Regions from separate parts of the Mesorhizobium sp. NPDC059025 genome, predicted to be linked through region 3. Evidence: riboswitches for the same ligand, from Rfam matches in the RefSeq annotation. Region 3 holds a riboswitch; each other region holds the start of a gene.
What was found. A riboswitch is a leader RNA that binds a small molecule or an ion and turns the genes downstream of it on or off. The one in region 3 is predicted to bind cobalamin.
Positions count from the first base shown of each region.

Region 1: it holds a riboswitch for cobalamin, as region 3 does, so the genes downstream of both, ACFWYE_RS00690 (CbtB-domain containing protein) here and bluB (5,6-dimethylbenzimidazole synthase) in region 3, are expected to answer to the same signal.
Region 2: it holds a riboswitch for cobalamin, as region 3 does, so the genes downstream of both, ACFWYE_RS14925 (TonB-dependent receptor domain-containing protein) here and bluB (5,6-dimethylbenzimidazole synthase) in region 3, are expected to answer to the same signal.
Region 4: it holds a riboswitch for cobalamin, as region 3 does, so the genes downstream of both, ACFWYE_RS11060 (aromatic ring-hydroxylating dioxygenase subunit alpha) here and bluB (5,6-dimethylbenzimidazole synthase) in region 3, are expected to answer to the same signal.

Region 1 covers NZ_JBHYIM010000001.1:151,034-155,324, forward strand. The annotation lists gene ACFWYE_RS00680 (MFS transporter) at 1-951, shown strand, start outside; gene ACFWYE_RS00685 (MFS transporter) at 1,111-2,310, shown strand; cobalamin riboswitch at 2,390-2,583, shown strand; gene ACFWYE_RS00690 (CbtB-domain containing protein) at 2,617-2,796, shown strand; gene ACFWYE_RS00695 (CbtA family protein) at 2,814-3,590, shown strand; gene cobU (bifunctional adenosylcobinamide kinase/adenosylcobinamide-phosphate guanylyltransferase) at 3,583-4,092, shown strand; gene cobO (cob(I)yrinic acid a,c-diamide adenosyltransferase) at 4,094-4,291, shown strand, end outside.
Region 2 covers NZ_JBHYIM010000005.1:300,106-304,396, reverse strand. The annotation lists gene ACFWYE_RS14940 (sensor histidine kinase) at 1-191, opposite strand, end outside; gene ACFWYE_RS14935 (response regulator) at 196-867, opposite strand; gene ACFWYE_RS14930 (PilZ domain-containing protein) at 1,391-1,684, shown strand; cobalamin riboswitch at 1,758-1,965, shown strand; gene ACFWYE_RS14925 (TonB-dependent receptor domain-containing protein) at 2,236-4,005, shown strand; gene ACFWYE_RS14920 (ABC transporter substrate-binding protein) at 4,021-4,291, shown strand, end outside.
Region 3 covers NZ_JBHYIM010000006.1:161,695-165,985, reverse strand. The annotation lists gene ACFWYE_RS16330 (MFS transporter) at 1-565, opposite strand, end outside; gene ACFWYE_RS16325 (TetR/AcrR family transcriptional regulator) at 723-1,337, shown strand; gene bluB (5,6-dimethylbenzimidazole synthase) at 1,342-2,079, opposite strand; cobalamin riboswitch at 2,125-2,311, opposite strand; gene ACFWYE_RS16315 (histone deacetylase family protein) at 2,523-3,449, shown strand; gene ACFWYE_RS16310 (exodeoxyribonuclease VII small subunit) at 3,453-3,704, shown strand; gene ACFWYE_RS16305 (DUF2277 domain-containing protein) at 3,770-4,054, shown strand; gene ACFWYE_RS16300 (winged helix-turn-helix transcriptional regulator) at 4,191-4,291, opposite strand, start outside.
Region 4 covers NZ_JBHYIM010000003.1:652,505-656,795, reverse strand. The annotation lists gene metH (methionine synthase) at 1-1,735, shown strand, start outside; cobalamin riboswitch at 1,803-2,009, shown strand; gene ACFWYE_RS11060 (aromatic ring-hydroxylating dioxygenase subunit alpha) at 2,124-3,371, shown strand; gene ACFWYE_RS11055 (2Fe-2S iron-sulfur cluster-binding protein) at 3,391-4,291, shown strand, end outside.

The DNA of each region.
Region 1 (4,291 bases), on a different contig from region 3:
GTCTCGCTCTCGATCTTCATTCTGGCTTCTATCGGTTGCGCGCTAGCCCCTGATATTGTTGTTTTCCTCGTGTTCCGCGCAATGCAAGCTTCGATTGCCGCCTGCTTTTGCGTGGCTCTTGTCGCCATCAAAGAAACATCGAATGAATATGAGGGGACGAGCAGGGTGGGCTACGCCGCGATGGCATGGGCCTTGGCGCCGATGCTCGGTCCTACCTTAGGAGGAACGCTGGATGAACTCTTGGGGTGGCGGACGATCTTTGTCGTTCTTGCGGCCTTTGGCGCAATTATTCTCTCTCTGTCGAAACGAGAACTGAGCGAGACACTCTCTCCAGTCAGGCGAAGCGGGGTCTATCTCGGCTCATATGGACGGCTGCTAAGTTCGGTTGTGTTCTGGGCTTACATAGTCGTGATGGCCTCATCGTCCGGGATACTTTACATCTTCCTGGCCGGTGCACCTCTGGTGGTCGGTGGATCGAGTGCGCTGCTCGGCCTTTTCATGGGGATGGTCCCCGCGGGCTTTATCTGCGGCAGTTTTCTGACCGGCCGTTATGGCTTGAGGGTGCCTCGGGCCACATTGCTCATCGCTGCTCGTTTGCTGACCTGTGGCGGGCTCCTGTTTGGCCTGGTTCTGTCCGCGTTCGATATTACGCATCCCTTGGCGTTTTTCGGCCCGTGCATGTTCATCGGCCTTGGCAATGGGTTGACGCTGCCCGCCGCCAATATGGGGGCCATGACAATCCAAAAGGGCATGGCAGGCACCGCAGCGGGACTGGCAGCAGCAATGTCGATCGGTGGTGGGGCGTTGATCGTCGCGGTGGCGGGGCAGTTCCTCGGCGCGTCGGGAACTGTCAATACGCTTTTGAGCTCGATGTTGATCGTCTCTGCGATAGCCTTGGCAGCCGCGGTTGCCGTGGCCTTTGTCGATCCAGGCTCACGAAGAACGCACTGATCGATCCTCACAAGCTTGATGCGGCAGCCTATCGTTGTGCCAGCCGGTGCAAAGTGGTTGGCCGGCTTCGCATTCCGGCGCTAGCGCGTCGGTTTCCTGCTACCGGCCCGGCCATCGGCGACGCAGATTTCCCGTTGCGAGTCGTTAGTTTGGGAATCCATGTCCACGCATGTCCGCCATCCGATCTGGCTACCGGCGGTTCCGCCGGCGGACGCGCGCACCTTTGCTTCGCTTTACGCCATCGAATCTGCCGCGCGAGCCACGGTTGCCTCGGTTATCCCGATCCAGGCCTATGAGATCCTGAGGAACGAGCAGACGGTCTCGATCCTCTATACGATCGTCTCGTTGCTTGGTCTCTCGGTCACGCTGTTCATGCCGATGCTGATCCACCGCTTCGCACGCAGATGGGTCTACACAGCCGGTGCGCTGCTGCTTGCGATCGGTTCGCTGTTCTTCGTCACCCATTCGCTGCCTGGTCAGATCATCGGCATGCTCTGCCGGGTAATGGGCGCGAGTGCGCTGTCGATCACGCTCAACCTCTACATCATGGACCATATCCGCAAGACCGACCTCATGCAGGCTGAGTCCCTGCGCATGGCGTGGTCGATGATCGCCTGGACGAGCGGCCCGACGCTCGGTATCTTCCTCTACACACGCTACGGCATTTATGCTGCGCATGGAGCCGTGGCCGTTTTTGCACTCTGCCTGCTTGCGCTGTTCTGGTACTACCGGCTTGGCGACAATCCGATGATCGTGCCGGGCAAGAGCCGCCCCATCAATCCGTTCGCCAATATCGGGCGCTTCGTCAGCCAGCCACGGTTGCGGCTGGCCTGGCTTATCGCTTTCGGCCGTTCCTGCTACTGGACCACGTTCTTTGTCTACGGCCCGCTGTTCATGGTCATTACCGGCCAGGGTGAACTTGCCGGGGGCTTGCTGGTTTCGGCCGGCAACGCTCTCCTGTTCGCTGCCATTTTCTGGGGCAGGGCAGGCAAGCGTTATGGTGCACGCAACGTGATGACGCTCGCCTTTGCCGGGATGGCGGTGTCGCTGTGGCTTGCCGGCGCCATCGGCGAATTCATCCCGCTCGCCACCGCCGGCCTGCTCCTGGTCGGCGCCTTGTTCACCATCGCACTCGATGCGATCGGCTCCACCGCCTTCATGCGCTCGGTGCGCGCCTACGAGCGGCCGCAGATGGCCGCAGTTTACCGCACCTACCTCGATTTCTCGGAGCTGACACCACCTTTGGTTTATTCGCTGGTGCTGGCTTTCTTCGGCCTGGGATCGGTTTTCGCCACGCTTGGTTGCCTTGCTGCCGTCTGCGCCATTGTTACCTGGAGATATCTGCCGAAATCGATGTAGCGACGACAGCAGGTCACCAATGACGCGGATGCGTCTGGCGATGGCGGAATTTGGTTTGCCGGGCGCCAGAATTCTTTCTATAGTTCCCGCCGTCGTCGGTCCCTTCGGGACCAAGAGGGAATACGGTGGGGAGGGGGAAACCATCCGAAGCCGTGGCTGCCCCCGCAACTGTGAGCGGTAGTCCTCTCCAATGCCACTGAGGCTTGTCTCGGGAAGGTGGAGAAGGGCGCTGATCCGCAAGCCAGGAGACCTGCCGGCGACGGCAATGACGGTAATGCCCTCGGGTGGAGGGCGAAAGGACAGACCATGAATACCGCTTCCGTTTCTCTCGGCGCTTCGACCTCTTCGCAGTCGCGCTTCCTTCAGCTGGCAATGGCTGGCCTGCTCGGCATCTTCGTCATCGGCTTCACCGGCTTCTCGCATATCGAGGCCGTGCACAACGCCGCCCACGACGCACGCCACTCGATGGCGTTCCCCTGCCACTAACTCAGGGGGAACCCACCATGTCTGTTTTTCGCAACGTCGTGTTTGTCGCGGCGATCGCGGGCCTGTTGGCCGGCATCGTTCTCGCCTGCTTGCAGGCCTATGCAACCGTTCCCCTGATCCTGAAGGCGGAAGTCTATGAACAGGCCGCCGGCGGCCATGAACATGCGGCTGCGCCTGCAGCCCCCGCTGCCGATGCCGGGACCAACGCAATGAGTTCGGCTGCGCCAGCGCCCGCGGCTGCTCCGGCCGAGGAAGAGGAAGGTTGGGCACCCGCCGACGGCATCGAGCGGTTCTCGTTCAACGTACTCTCCAATGTCGTAACCGGTATCGGTTTCGCGCTGATCCTTGTCGCCTTCTCGGAATTCGCCGGCGGCATCGGCAACTGGCGCCAGGGTGTGTTCTGGGGGCTTGCCGGTTTTGCCGTCTTTACGCTTGCGCCAGGCCTTGGCCTGCCGCCGGAATTGCCGGCGATGCCTGCTGCCGATTTGCTGCCAAGGCAAGCCTGGTGGATCTCCACCGTCGTCGCCACGGCCATTGGCCTTGCGCTCATCGCCTTCCGCCGATCCTTGCCACTTACCGTGCTCGCGATCTTGCTGATCGTCGCGCCTCACGTCGTTGGCGCGCCGCAGCCGGAGAGCTACGACACGCCGATCCCGGAAGGCCTGCATCACCAGTTCGTGGTGGCGGTTACGCTGACCAACTTGGTGTTCTGGGTTGTGCTGGGTGCGGTCGTCGGCGTTGTGCGCGGCCGCTTTACCGGGCAGGCATCGAGCCTTCGCGACAGCTTTGCCTGATCGCCTGACCTTCATCATCGGCGGTGCGCGCTCCGGCAAGAGCGCGCATGCCGAAAAACTGGTTACGGCGCTGCCGGCGCCCTGGACGTATATCGCGACCGCTCAGGCTTACGACGACGAGATGCGCGAACGCATCGCGCATCATCGTGCTCGTCGAGGCGAAGGCTGGGAAACGGCGGACGCGCCACTCGACCTTGTCGAATTGCTGGTGCGCCTGCCTGCCGGGCGACCGGTACTGCTGGATTGCCTTACGCTCTGGCTGACCAATCATATGCTGGCCGGGCATGATATCGAGGACGAATGCGCCAGGCTGACCGCCACACTGTCGAAACCGCGTGGTCCCTGGTTTGTTGTGTCCAACGAGGTCGGATTTGGCATCGTGCCGGACAATGCGCTGGCGCGTCGCTTCCGAGATGCTGCCGGGCGTCTCAACCAGCAGGTTGCGGCGGTGGCCGACGATGTGGTGCTGACCGTTGCCGGCCTGCCACTCAAGGTGAAATGACATGGTCGAGATCGATGACAGCGAAGCCGAGCGCCATCGCACCAAGATGGCCAAGCGCAAGGCGGTGCAGGACGCAGAGGTGGCGCAAAAGACCATCGAGAAGGGCCTGCTCATCGTCAACACCGGTCCCGGCAAAGGCAAGACCACGGCTGCCTTCGGGCTGGCACTGCGCATGCTGGGCTACGGCCGGCGCGTCGGT
Region 2 (4,291 bases), on a different contig from region 3:
AGGTGGCCATCGGCATCATAGGCGATGGCGGCACCCAGCGTACGGGACAGTTCGCTGGTGTTGATCTGCAGGCGGTCTTCCGCGCTGATGCTGACGATGATCGCAAGTGTCAGAACCGTGCCGAGCAGCATCACGATCGCCATGCCGACGACCAGGAGCGCAGCGACAGGAAAGGCGATCGAGCGGTTCAAACTGTCACTCCAGAACCAGCATGTAGCCGATGCCGCGCACGCTCCTGATGACGGCCTCGCAGTCGGCATCGCGCAAGCGCCTGCGCAGGCGCGATATATGTGAATCCAGCGCGTTCGATTCGATGTCCTCACCGATGTTATAGACGGAGGACTCCAGCGTTTCCCGCTGCACGACACGGCCGGCGCGACGCATCAGCGTTTCCAGTATCGCAAGTTCACGCCGCGGAATGTCGAGCACTTTCTGCCCGACGCTCGCCATCCGGTGGTTGAGATCGAAGGCCAGATTGCCGAATTGGGTCGAACCCAGCACGTCCAGGCTGTAGCGGCGCAGGACCGCACGTGCACGGGCGACAAGTTCCGTTGGTTCGAACGGCTTGCCGACATATTCGTCGGCGCCTTTGTCCAGGGCCGAGGCGATATCGTACGGATCATCCAGCGCGGTCAGGACCAGGGTCGCTGGCCGCGGTTGCAGCCGTCTCAGCACCGGAAGCAGCGAGAGTCCATCACCGTCTGGAAGCCTGCGGTCGATGACCACAAGATCAAATTTATGAGCCATAAGCGCGGCTTCGGCCTCGGCAATGGATCCAAAGGTGTCGGATATGCCGATCGCGCCCTCCATGATGGCTTTGAGGGAAGAGGCGAGTTCGCGATCATCTTCAACGATCAGAATATGCATGAAAGCTCACTTCCATCGAAACCCGGCACTCCAGGAGTGGACGCGGTCAGCCCTCATATCGTTCGCCATCTCGCGAGCGATAGTCCCTGCGATCCCTTTCAATGTCGAACCTTTGCAGGCATCGCGAAAAATCGGGGGTGTCGTCATCGAACCCATATGACAGGCATCGTTCCCGATCGCGTGTATTCTGGCACGCCGACAGCAATACACCGATGCATACGACATAGAACAAACGCATTTGCCGACCTCGAACTGTTTCACAGGCGGCCTGTTTCCGGGCGTCACATTGCAGCAATGTTACGAGCCGCCACGCTGCCAGCGATGCGAATGCATCCCCCGGTTTCATTTCCTTCCAGGCATTCGAGGTTCCGCGTCCCGGCATCTTAGTGGACAGCAGCTAGCCCGGATCTTGACGGACGGTTAGCCATCCCTTGCGGCAAATCGCCGACACAGCTCGCGGTGGCATTGATGTTCTCCGCGCCTTTCCTAAAATATCAGGTCTGCAGCGTGAGTCCCTACCGTCATGTCCGAGCAGGAAGCAAACCATCACGATCGCGAGCATCGGCAACGTGTGCTCAAAGGGGCTACCATCATCACCAGCATCCACAATTCGGAAATCCCGTGCGTGGTGCGCAACCAGCATACGAATGGCGCGGAACTCAAGGTGGCCGCCGATGCCATCATTCCTGAACGTTTCAGCCTCTATGTCCCTGTTGACGGTGTCGCCTATGAATCGCTGGTGCGCTGGCGCCGCAACGACCGCGTCGGCGTGCAATTCACCGGTACTGGCCCGAAACCGCGGTTCCACTACGGCTGACCCTCCAACCTTCGCTCGGACCGCTCACCGCTGCTCCACATCCTAGCCGGTTGACGCTCGGCATTGCCGCGGCTAGCTTCGGGTTGGAGCTGGTTCCGCCGCGAGGCGGATGAAAAGGGAACACGGTGCGGCCGAACCATCGGTCAAAGCCGCGACTGCCCCCGCAACTGTAACCGTTGAGCCTTCTTCCATGATGCCACTGGCCGCCTCGCGCGACCGGGAAGGCGGAAATGGGCGATGACACGGAAGTCAGGAGACCTGCCTGTTCCAGTCACCCATGCTTGATCACGAGGGGTGATCAGGCGCGGTCGTCCGTGGCGGTGACACGTGAAGTGTTGCCGCATGCGAGAACGGCCAGGAAGTGCGACTGAACGCAAATCTGTCCTAGCCAATCCGTCTGCGGTTCGAAATGAACCTCACGGCGCTCGACCGCGCCGTCAATCCTTTTGGGGGCGGATTTGAAGAAGACATTCTTGCTTGCCAGCACAGCATTGTTGGCTTTCGCAAGCCATGCCGGCGCTCAGAACAACAACATTCCCGGCAATGCCACGATGCTGGAACGCATTGTCATCACCACGCCGCTCCGACGCGAGACGACGCTGGAGCGTTCGACCTCGTCGGTAACGGTGGTCGACCGTGAGAGCATCGAGCACTCGGCTGCTCCCGACCTGCCTTCCCTGCTTAAATCCTACACCGGCGTTTCCATCGTCTCTTATGGCGGCCAGGGTGCTGCATCCAACCTCTATCTGCGTGGCATGTCGGCCAGCCAGACGCTGGTGCTGATCAACGGCGTGAGGGCAAGTTCGGCCACTACCGGCACCGCCTCGCTCGGCAATATTCCGCTCGAGTCAATCGAGCGCATTGAGGTCGCCAAGGGCGCGCATTCGGCGCAATACGGCTCCGACGCCATGGGTGGCGTCGTCAACATCATCACCAGGCAAGGCGGCCCTTGCGCAGACGGCCGCAACAGCTGTGGCTCGGTAACAGCTGGTGTGAGCTATCCGTGGGGCGGCATATTGTCCGGCAATGTACGCGGCCAGAGCAGAAGCGGCGTCGACTATTCCCTCGGCGGCAGCCTGACCGGCACGCGAGGCTACGACTTCACGCTGCCGACCGCCTACGGCCATGAACCGGACGATGACGGTTTCCTGCTCGGCTCGATCAATGCCTCGCTGTCGAAGCAGTTCGACTGGGGCCGGATCTACGGCGACGCTCTGCTTGCCCGCAGCCGCGGCCAGTACGACGACTCGTATCCTGGCGCCAACGAAGTCGATACGACAAGTTTTGCCGGCAAGCTCGGTACCGAAATCAGACACTCCGAAGATTGGTCCTCGACCGTCGAGCTGTCGAGTTCGGTCGATCGCTCCCGCAACTTCCGCGATGGCGTCGCAGGCGACGGCCGTTTCAATTCCAGCCGCTACGGCCTTTTCGCTTACTCCACGAAGAATTTCGACACCGGTGCCGTTGCGCATGTGCTGACCGGCGGTGCCGAAATCTATCGCGAACAGGTCAATTCGACCGTCAACTTCGATGTGAAGGCGCGAACGCTCGCTGCGGTGTTCAGCCAGTACTCGCTGTCCTATGAGGCGCTCACCATAGACAGCGGCATCCGCTATGACCACAACGGCCAGTTCGGCGGCGCCACCACATACAATGTCGGCGCGAGCTATGAGATCCTGCCAGACCTGAGACTGCGATCATCCTATGCCACCGGCTTCCGGGCGCCGAGCTTCAACGAACTCTATTATCCGAACTACTCCAATCCGAACCTCAAGCCGGAAAAGTCCAAATCCTATGAGATCGGGCTGAACTGGCAGGCGAGCGCCGACACCAATCTGGATGTTGCGTTCTATCAAACCTGGCTGACCGACGCGATCGCCTCCAACCCGCCGACCTACCTGCCCTTCAATGTCGCCAAGGCACGTATCACGGGTTTCGAAGCGGCACTTGCGCACCGGTTCAGCACCGAATGGAATGGAAAGGTGAGCCTCGATGTCCGTCAACCGCTGAACCAGGACAACGACAAATACATCCCCTACCGCGACCGGCTCAAAGCAATGGCCGAGGTTACGTATAGCCCGACCGAGCAGTTGGACCTGACGACGCGCCTGCTCTACGGGGCGGCGCGCTACGCCAATGCCGCCAACACGACGAAGCTGCCGGACTATGTCACGGTGGACTTCACCGCGCTCTACGCATTGGATGCCTCGTCGCAGGTGAAATTCGCGGTCGAGAACCTGTTCGACGCCGATTATTCTACGGTGACGGACTACCGCGCCCCCGGCCGCACTTTCAATCTGAGCCTCACCCGGACATTCTGAACCGCGGAGATGACGATGCAGGCAAGGGTACAGATCGCGACGACTACCGGCAGGGCTTCCTGCCGCTATGGACGAACTCTGCCCTTGAGCCTGATGGCAGGTAACCTGTTTCTAGCGGGCGCCTGCGCCGCCCTAGCCGCTGAAGTGCCGAAGCGTGTCGTTTCCATGAATGTCTGCACCGACCAGATGGCAATGCTGGTGGCGGATGACGGGCAGCTTCACTCTGTCTCCTACCTGGCCGGCGACCCGGCAACGTCGGCGCTGGCCGTGGAAGCACGACGCTTCG
Region 3 (4,291 bases):
GGATGAAGGCGGCCATGCCGAAAGCCAGCAGAAGCGTGCTCACCAGCATGCCGGCTTCCGGGAACAGCGCCACACTGAGGCCTACCGAAAGCGAGGCGCCGGCAATATAGACCAGTTCGTCGGCGACCGACTCGAAGGCAAAGGCCGTGTTGAGCTCGGGACGATCGCGGAATTTTTCCGTCCAGCGCGCACGCACCATGGCCGGCACGCTGGGCATCGCCGCGGCCAGGAACGCCGAAACGAACAGGGTCCAGCTCGGCCAGTCATAATGGGTGGCCGCGAGCAGTGTGAGGAAGGCGATGACGGAGATGACCGTGGTCGGGGCGGCCACGGCAGTCTGGCCGAGCCGGTCGATCCATCGCGAGATCTGTGGGGCGGCAAAAGCGTTGGTCAAGGCGAAGGTGGCCGATACAGCACCGGCCAGCCAATACTCGCCGCGCGCCTGGGACAGCATCGCGACAATACCGATGGGAGCCATGGCGATAGGCAGCCGCGCAAAAAAGGCGGCGGCTGCGAAGCCCTTGGCCCCGGGGACTCTGAAGATTTCACCATAAGGATTGCGCATGGGAGCACTCCTGGAATTTTGAGGGTGCGCCACTTACATACGTGGCGTATGCGAATGAGATAATTGCATACGTCACGTATGTCAATTAATATACGTCGTGTATGTAAAAAAATATACGCGACGTATGTGAAAAGCAGAAGCGGCAAAGGAAACACCAATGAGGACAGCTCATAAACCCCGCAGCGAAATGATCGCCGAGACGCGTGCGAAACTGATTGCCTCTGCGCGGCGGGCCTTTGCGACAGTCGGTTACGCGAACGCATCGATGGATGATTTCACCGCCGAAGCGGGGCTGACGCGTGGCGCGCTTTATCATCATTTCGGCGACAAGAAGGGGCTTTTCGAAGCCGTGATCGCCCAGATCGACTGCGAAATGGCGGCGCGTCTCAATGCTGTCTCCGCCAAGGCCGAGACGCGCTGGCAGGGTTTCATGGACGAAAACATCGGCTATGTCGAAATGGCGCTCGATCCGGAAGTCCAGCGCATCGTGCTGTGTGATGGCCCCGCTGTCCTTGGTGATCCGGCGCAATGGCCCAATGCCAACGCCTGTATCCTGTCGGTAACCAAGAACCTTGCAGCGCTGAAGGAAGATGGGGTTATTCGCCGCGACATCGATCCTGAAGCGATGGCACGGCTGATCAGCGGCGCCTCGCTCTATGCTGCGCAGTGGATTGCAAACTCCGATGATCCTGCCGCCATATCGACAAAGGCGGTTAATGCGTTTCGCGCGCTCATGGAAGGTTTGCTGGTGGACGGCAAGACTGCTGCCTGACTTCTCATCCTCTGCCCGCGATCGCGTTGGCCGCGGCTTTCAGCACATCCTCGCCGGCACCGGCATAGGTCTCGCTCATGACGAGGTCGCAGAGCGGCAGGCGCGAGCCCCAGCCATTGCGTTCAAGGTCGGGTCGGGTGGCAAATTCCGAGACGTGCCCGACGCAAAGATAGGCGACAGGCACGATATGATCCGGGATGTCGAGCAAATCTCTGAGCGCTTCGGCGTTCAGGATGCTCACCCAGCCGACGCCAATCCCTTCGGCCCGTGCCGCCAGCCAGAAATTCTGTACCGCGCATACCGTGCTGAAGAGATCCATTTGCGGATTGTGCCAGCGCCCGAGCGGCGAGTTCTCGCTGCGCGAGCGATCGCAGGTGATGCAGAGATTGAGCGCGCTTTCGCAGATGCCTTCCAGCTTGAGCTTGCGGTAAAGCGCCTGCCGATCCTCCGCGATATGCGGCAGTTCCTCGGCTCGAGCTGTCAGGAACAGATCGCGCACCGCCGCGCGCCGTTTCTGGTCGCGGATGACGATGAAGTTCCAGGGTTGCATGAAGCCTACGGACGGTGCGTGGTGCGCAGCCGTGAGCAGGCGGGCAAGCACAGCGTCGTCGATCGGGTCGGGCCGGAAATGGCTGCGCACGTCGCGACGCGTGAAGATGGCGCGATAGATGGCCTCACGCTCAAAATCCTCGAAGGCAGGATCTCCGGAGGTATGACATGTATGGTTGCGGACGGTGTTCATCGCGTTTCCCTTGCGATCGAAACAGCGTCATCCACCCGTCCATGCGGATGACCATTTCTGCCTGGCCGGTCTTCTGGCTCGGGTTCGTCCCGCTTGCCGGCGCCTTCCCGTCCTTGCGCGGACAGTGGCTCTTGCCGAGTGGTCCCCCTCACAGCGTTGGGCACGCCACGGATTTTCACCGTGTTCCCGATTCTCCCACCTTGCGGCAGGCACCTGACAGTGCGGCTAACCTAGCCGAGTTCGCGGGCAAGGAAAGCCCTGATGTCGACGTCGGATGATGCCTTTTCCCCAACAGGCTGAGCAATTCCAGCAAACGCGCAACGGTTTTGCGTCCGGAATCGCGTTAAAATAAAAGTTGGAGCGTTTCCGCGTTTCCGTTGAAAACGGAAACGCTCTCATGCTTGTCGCGTGGCCATCATCTCCATTGCTGATAAGGTGGCGCCATGACGACCCGTCTCTACACCCATCCGATTTTTCTGGAACACATCACGCCCGCCGGCCATCCGGAGCGACCGGACAGGCTGCGCGCTATCGAGCGGATTCTGGACGACGAGGCCTTTGCCGCCCTCGACAGGCACGAGGCGCCGATGGGCGACGAGACCACTGTTCTCTATTGCCATCCAAAGGATTTCGTCGAGCGCGTCCGCAGGGCGATTCCGCAGGAAGGTATTGCCGTCATCGATTCCGATACGGTGGCGAGTCCCAAAACCTGGCAGGCGGCGCTGACCGCCATCGGCGCCGCCAATGCCGCCGTGGACGACGTTTTCACCGGCAAGGCCGACAATGTCTTCGTGGCCGCGCGTCCGCCCGGCCATCATGCCGAGAAAACCACCGCCATGGGTTTCTGCCTGTTCAATACGGCTGCGATTGCCGCTCGCTACGCACAGGAAAAGCACGGCGTCGAGCGTGTCGCCATCGTCGACTGGGACGTTCATCACGGCAACGGCACGCAGGACATCTTCTGGGACGACCCATCGGTGCTCTATTGCTCGACGCACCAGATGCCTCTTTATCCTGGCACCGGCGCCAGAAACGAGACTGGCGCCGGCAACATCGTCAATGCGCCGCTGGCGCCGGCGACGGGTAGCGATATCTTTCGTGAGGCGTTCAACACGCGTGTCCTGCCGGCGATCGATTCTTTCGCGCCGGACCTTGTGATCATCTCGGCCGGTTTCGACGCGCACCATCGTGACCCGTTGGCCGAGATCAACCTTGTCGAGGATGATTTCGACTGGGCGACCGGGCAGTTGATGGATCGCGCCCGCCGTCATAGTTCAAACAGGCTGGTCAGTTTGCTGGAAGGCGGCTACGACCTGCACGGATTGGCATTTTCGGTCGCAGCGCATGTCGGCCGCCTGATGAAAGGATGAGCCATGGCTGAGGAAGCGAACCAGGACGTCAAGGCGATGAGCTTCGAGCAGGCGCTGGATGCGTTAGAGAAGATCGTCGACGATCTCGAACGCGGCGACGTGCCGCTCGACCAGTCGATTCGCATATATGAACGGGGCGAGGCGCTGAAGGCGCATTGCGATCGCCTGCTCAAGGCCGCCGAGGACAAGGTGGAGAAGATCAGGCTCGCCCGTGACGGCAAGCCGGTCGGTACCGAGCCGCTGGACGGGGACTAGGAGCCTGAGAGGCCACTAACGGGAACGAGGGGCAACGCCGGATATATCAAACGGGAGAGATATCCATGTGTCGCAACATCAAGCCGCTGTTTAACTTCGAACCGCCGGCGACCGATACCGAAATTCACGAGGCGGCGCTGCAGTTCGTGCGCAAGATCAGTGGCTCCAACAAGCCCTCCATGCGCAACAAGGAAGCCTTCGACAACGCCGTGCGCACCATCGCCAATGCCGCGCATGAGCTGCTTGTCGTCCTTGAGACGACCCAGCCGCCGCGCAACCGCGAGGAGGTGGCGGCAAAAGCCCGCGCCAAGTCGGCTGAGCGCTTTGGGCCCAAGCCGGTGCCCGCCTAGGGCAGTTTAAGGAAAAGTGCGTAGCGGTTTTCCGTCTGAAATTGAGAAAAAATTAGAGCGTTCCCGCATTCCGAAAACCGGAAACGCTCTGGTCGTGCCGTGATCGCTCCGGTCGCACAGGCCGCTATGTTGCCGATCAGGACGCCGAGGGGGCCACCGACGGCTTGTCGAAATCTACGGGTCGGGCGGCATAGAACCGTTCCGGCGGCGTCCAGCGCTCGGGCAACTCTTCTTCAC
Region 4 (4,291 bases), on a different contig from region 3:
CATCACCGAATTCATCGATGCCGACACGGACGAGGCACGGCTGAACGCCGAGCGCCCCTTGCATGTCATCGAAGGCCCGTTGATGGCCGGCATGAATGTCGTCGGGGACCTGTTTGGCGCGGGAAAGATGTTCCTGCCGCAGGTGGTGAAGTCGGCCCGCGTGATGAAACAGGCCGTCGCGGGCCTGCTGCCGCACATGGAGGCCGAAAAGCTCGCCAATGCCGCCGCAGGCATCGACAATGGCGAACGCCAGAGCGCCGGCAAGATCCTGATGGCCACCGTGAAAGGCGACGTCCACGACATCGGCAAGAACATCGTCGGCGTGGTCCTCGCCTGCAACAACTACGAGATCATCGATCTCGGCGTCATGGTGCCGGCGGCCAGGATCCTCGAAACCGCGCGCAACGAAAAGGTCGACGTGATCGGTCTCTCCGGCCTGATCACCCCGTCGCTGGACGAGATGGTGCATATGGCCTCGGAAATGGAGCGCGAGGGTTTCGATATCCCTCTCCTGATCGGCGGGGCGACGACGAGCCGCGTCCACACCGCGGTCAAGATCCATCCGCGCTACCAGAAGGGACAGGCCGTCTACGTCACCGACGCCAGCCGCGCGGTCGGCGTCGTCTCCAGCCTGCTCTCCCCCGACATGAAGGCCGGCTATGTCGAGACCATCCAGGCCGAGTATCGCAAGGTGACCGAGGCGCATGAGCGCTCGGAACGGGACAAACAGCGCCTGCCGCTGGCCAAGGCGCGCGCCAATGCCCACAAGGTCGACTGGGCCGGCTACCAGCCGCCGAAACCTTCATTCCTCGGGACCAGGGTGTTCGAAAGCTGGGACCTGGCCGAACTCGCCCGCTACATCGACTGGACGCCGTTCTTCCAGACCTGGGAATTGAAGGGGCGCTATCCCAGGATCCTCGAAGACGAAAAGCAGGGGCCGGCGGCACGGCAACTGTTCGACGACGCGCAGGCGATGCTGAAGAAGATCATCGACGAGAAGTGGTTCGCGCCGAAAGCCGTCCTCGGCTTCTGGCCCGCCAATACCACAGGCGATGATATCAAGCTGTTTGCCGACGAAGCCCGGGACACCGAGCTCGCCACCTTCTTCACGCTGCGCCAGCAACTGACCAAGCGTGACGGCAAGCCGAATGTCGCGCTTTCCGATTTCGTCGCCCCCCGCGAGAGCGGCAGGCCCGACTATATCGGCGGCTTCGTCGTGACGGCCGGCATCGAGGAGGTCGCGATCGCCGAGCGCTTCGAGCGCGCCAATGACGACTACAATTCGATCCTGGTCAAGGCGCTGGCGGATCGCTTTGCCGAAGCCTTCGCGGAGCGCCTGCACGAGAAGGTGCGCAAGGAATATTGGGGCTACGCTGCCGATGAAGACCTCGTGCCAGACGACCTGATCGGCGAGCCCTATCGCGGCATTCGCCCTGCCCCCGGCTATCCAGCCCAGCCCGACCACACCGAGAAGGTGACGCTGTTCAACCTGCTCAAGGCGGAAGAGCGGATTGGCGTGCGCCTGACCGAGAGCATGGCGATGTGGCCCGGCTCGTCGGTATCCGGCCTCTATCTCGCCCAGCCCGAAAGCTACTATTTCGGCGTCGCCAAGGTCGAGCGCGATCAGGTCGAGGATTATGCCGCGCGCAAGGACATGGCCGTCACCGATGTTGAGCGCTGGCTTGGACCGATCCTTAACTATGTGCCCTCGCCGATAGCCGAGGCCGCTGAGTAATTCCGCCCTGTCGTCTTTACACTGCGCCGATGTCGCTTTCGTCATCGCACCGGCACGGCGTCCGTGATCAGATCACCATGTTCAAGGTGCTCTCCGGCGAACCACGCCGGAGGGATAATTGGGAAGCCGGTTTGATGCCGGCGCTGCCCCCGCAACGGTAGCGAAGCTTCTGTCTCGACGACAGACCACTGGGCGAAAGCCTGGGAAGGTGTCGAGACGGTCCCACAAGGACAGCTTCGGAGCCCGGAAACCAGCCGTGGACTTTTTGGAACTCGACTGATCGCGGTGGGCGGTCAAGAGGCAGAAAGCCGTGCGCCGGTCCAAGACCGTCAAGTACGGCCATCTACCCTCCATCACCACCAGTTCAGTCCTTTGACGAGGACAGGACATGGACGCACGTCATGAAATGCTGAAGCTCATTCGCGCGAGGCGCGATGGCTTCTCGCTGGAACAGCCCTTCTACACCGATCCGGATTTCTTCAAGCTCGACATGGAGCTGATCTGGTATCGCGACTGGCTGTTCGTCGGGCATGATTGCGAGATCGCCAAGCCCGGCAGTTTCTTCACCGTCCAGATCGGCGCCTATCCGATCGTCCTGGTGCGCGACCGCGAGAACAGGATCCGTGCCTTCCACAATTCCTGCCGCCATCGCGGCAGCCGCGTCTGCACCGCCGACAAAGGCACCTCCGCGCGCCTGGTCTGCCCTTACCATCAGTGGACCTACGACCTCGACGGCAAGCTGCTGTTTGCCCGGCAGATGGCCGAAGGCTTCGATCGCAACGACTACGGCCTGAAGCCGGTCGCCTGCGAAAGCGCCGGCGGCTACATCTTCGTCTGCCTGGCCGACCAGCCGGCGGAGTTTGCGCCCTTCCGCCAGATGATGGAGCCCTACTTCCTCCCGCATCGCCTGGCCGATGCGAAGATCGCCTTCGAGAGCACCATCGTCGAAAAAGGCAATTGGAAGCTGGTCTGGGAAAACAACCGCGAATGCTACCATTGCGCGGGCAACCATCCGGAGCTCTGCAAGACCTTCCCCGAGGCCCCGACCGTGACCGGTGTCAACGGTGTCGAGGACGCCCCCGAGCTTCTGGAACACTGGGCGCGCTGTGAAGCATCGGGACTGCCGTCGCGTTTCGTTATCGACACGGCCGGCCAGTATCGCACGACGCGCGCGCCGCTGCTGCCGCACGCCGTAAGCTACACCATGACGGGCCAGCGCGCGGTGGAGCGGAACCTGTCCGACAGCGTCGCCACCGACCGCATCGGCACCCTGATGCTCTACCACTACCCGACGACGTGGAATCATATCCTGGGCGATCACGCGGTCACGTTCCGCGTTCTTCCAATCAGCGCCACCGAGACGGCGGTGACCACCAAATGGCTGGTGCACAAGGATGCCGTCGAGGGCGTCGACTACAACCTCCAGAACCTGATCCACGTCTGGACGCTGACCAATGACGAGGACCGCCGCATCGTCGAGGAGAATGCGTTCGGCATCAACTCGCCGGCCTATCAGCCGGGACCCTATTCCGAGCTGCATGAAGGCGGCGTGATCCAGTTCGTCGAATGGTATGCGCGCTTCATGGAGCCTCGGCTGACCGAAGGCGAAAGACCCGCGCTGCGCAGCGTTGCTTGAGGCCACTGCGATGAACGCCATGACGGGTGTCCACCTCTATCGCCATCTCGACGAGATGACGCCATGGAACGACCGCCTCCAGGTGCTGGAAGTGGCCGGCATCGTCGACGAAGCGCCGGAGGTGAAGACCTTCACCTTCCGCTCGGACGCGCAGACCTGGTTCCGCTACAAGCCGGGCCAATTCATCACTCTGGAGCTGCCGACGGCCGATGGTCCGCTGATGCGCACCTATACGCTGGCCTCGTCGCCATCGCGGCCGTTCTCGATCTCCATCACCGTCAAGGCGCAGGCCGGCAGCATCGGCACGCGCTGGATGTTCGACAACCTCAAGCGCGGATCGCGCATCAAGGCACGCGGCCCGGCAGGCGATTTCTCGCATCACAACCACGCCGCCGGGAAATATCTCTTCATTTCGGCGGGCTCCGGCATCACCCCGATGATGTCGATGTTGCGCTGGCTGAACGACTGCGCACCATGGACGGACATCGCCTTCGTCAACTGCGCCAGGCGGCCCGAAGAGATCATCTTCCGCAAGGAGCTGGAACTTCTCGGCGCCAACATGCCCGGCCTGTCGCTCGGTTTCATGATCGAGGAGCGGTCGAGCCGCGAAAGCTGGTTCGGCCATATGGGGCGGATCGACGCCGTCAGGCTGCCGCTTCTGTCGCCCGACTTCCACGAGCGCGAAGTGTTCTGCTGCGGACCGGATCCATTCATGCGTGCCGTGCGCACCATGCTGGAGGCGACCGGCTTCGACATGGCGCACTACCACCAGGAGAGTTTCGGCGCCCCCCCCGTGGAGGTCCCGCCCCCGGCCACCACCGAGGCAGGAGCAGTTGTGCCCGCCGAGGCGACGGTGCCGGTCCGTTTCGCCAGTTCCAATGTCGATGGCCAATGTGTGCCCGGCCAGACGGTGCTGCAGG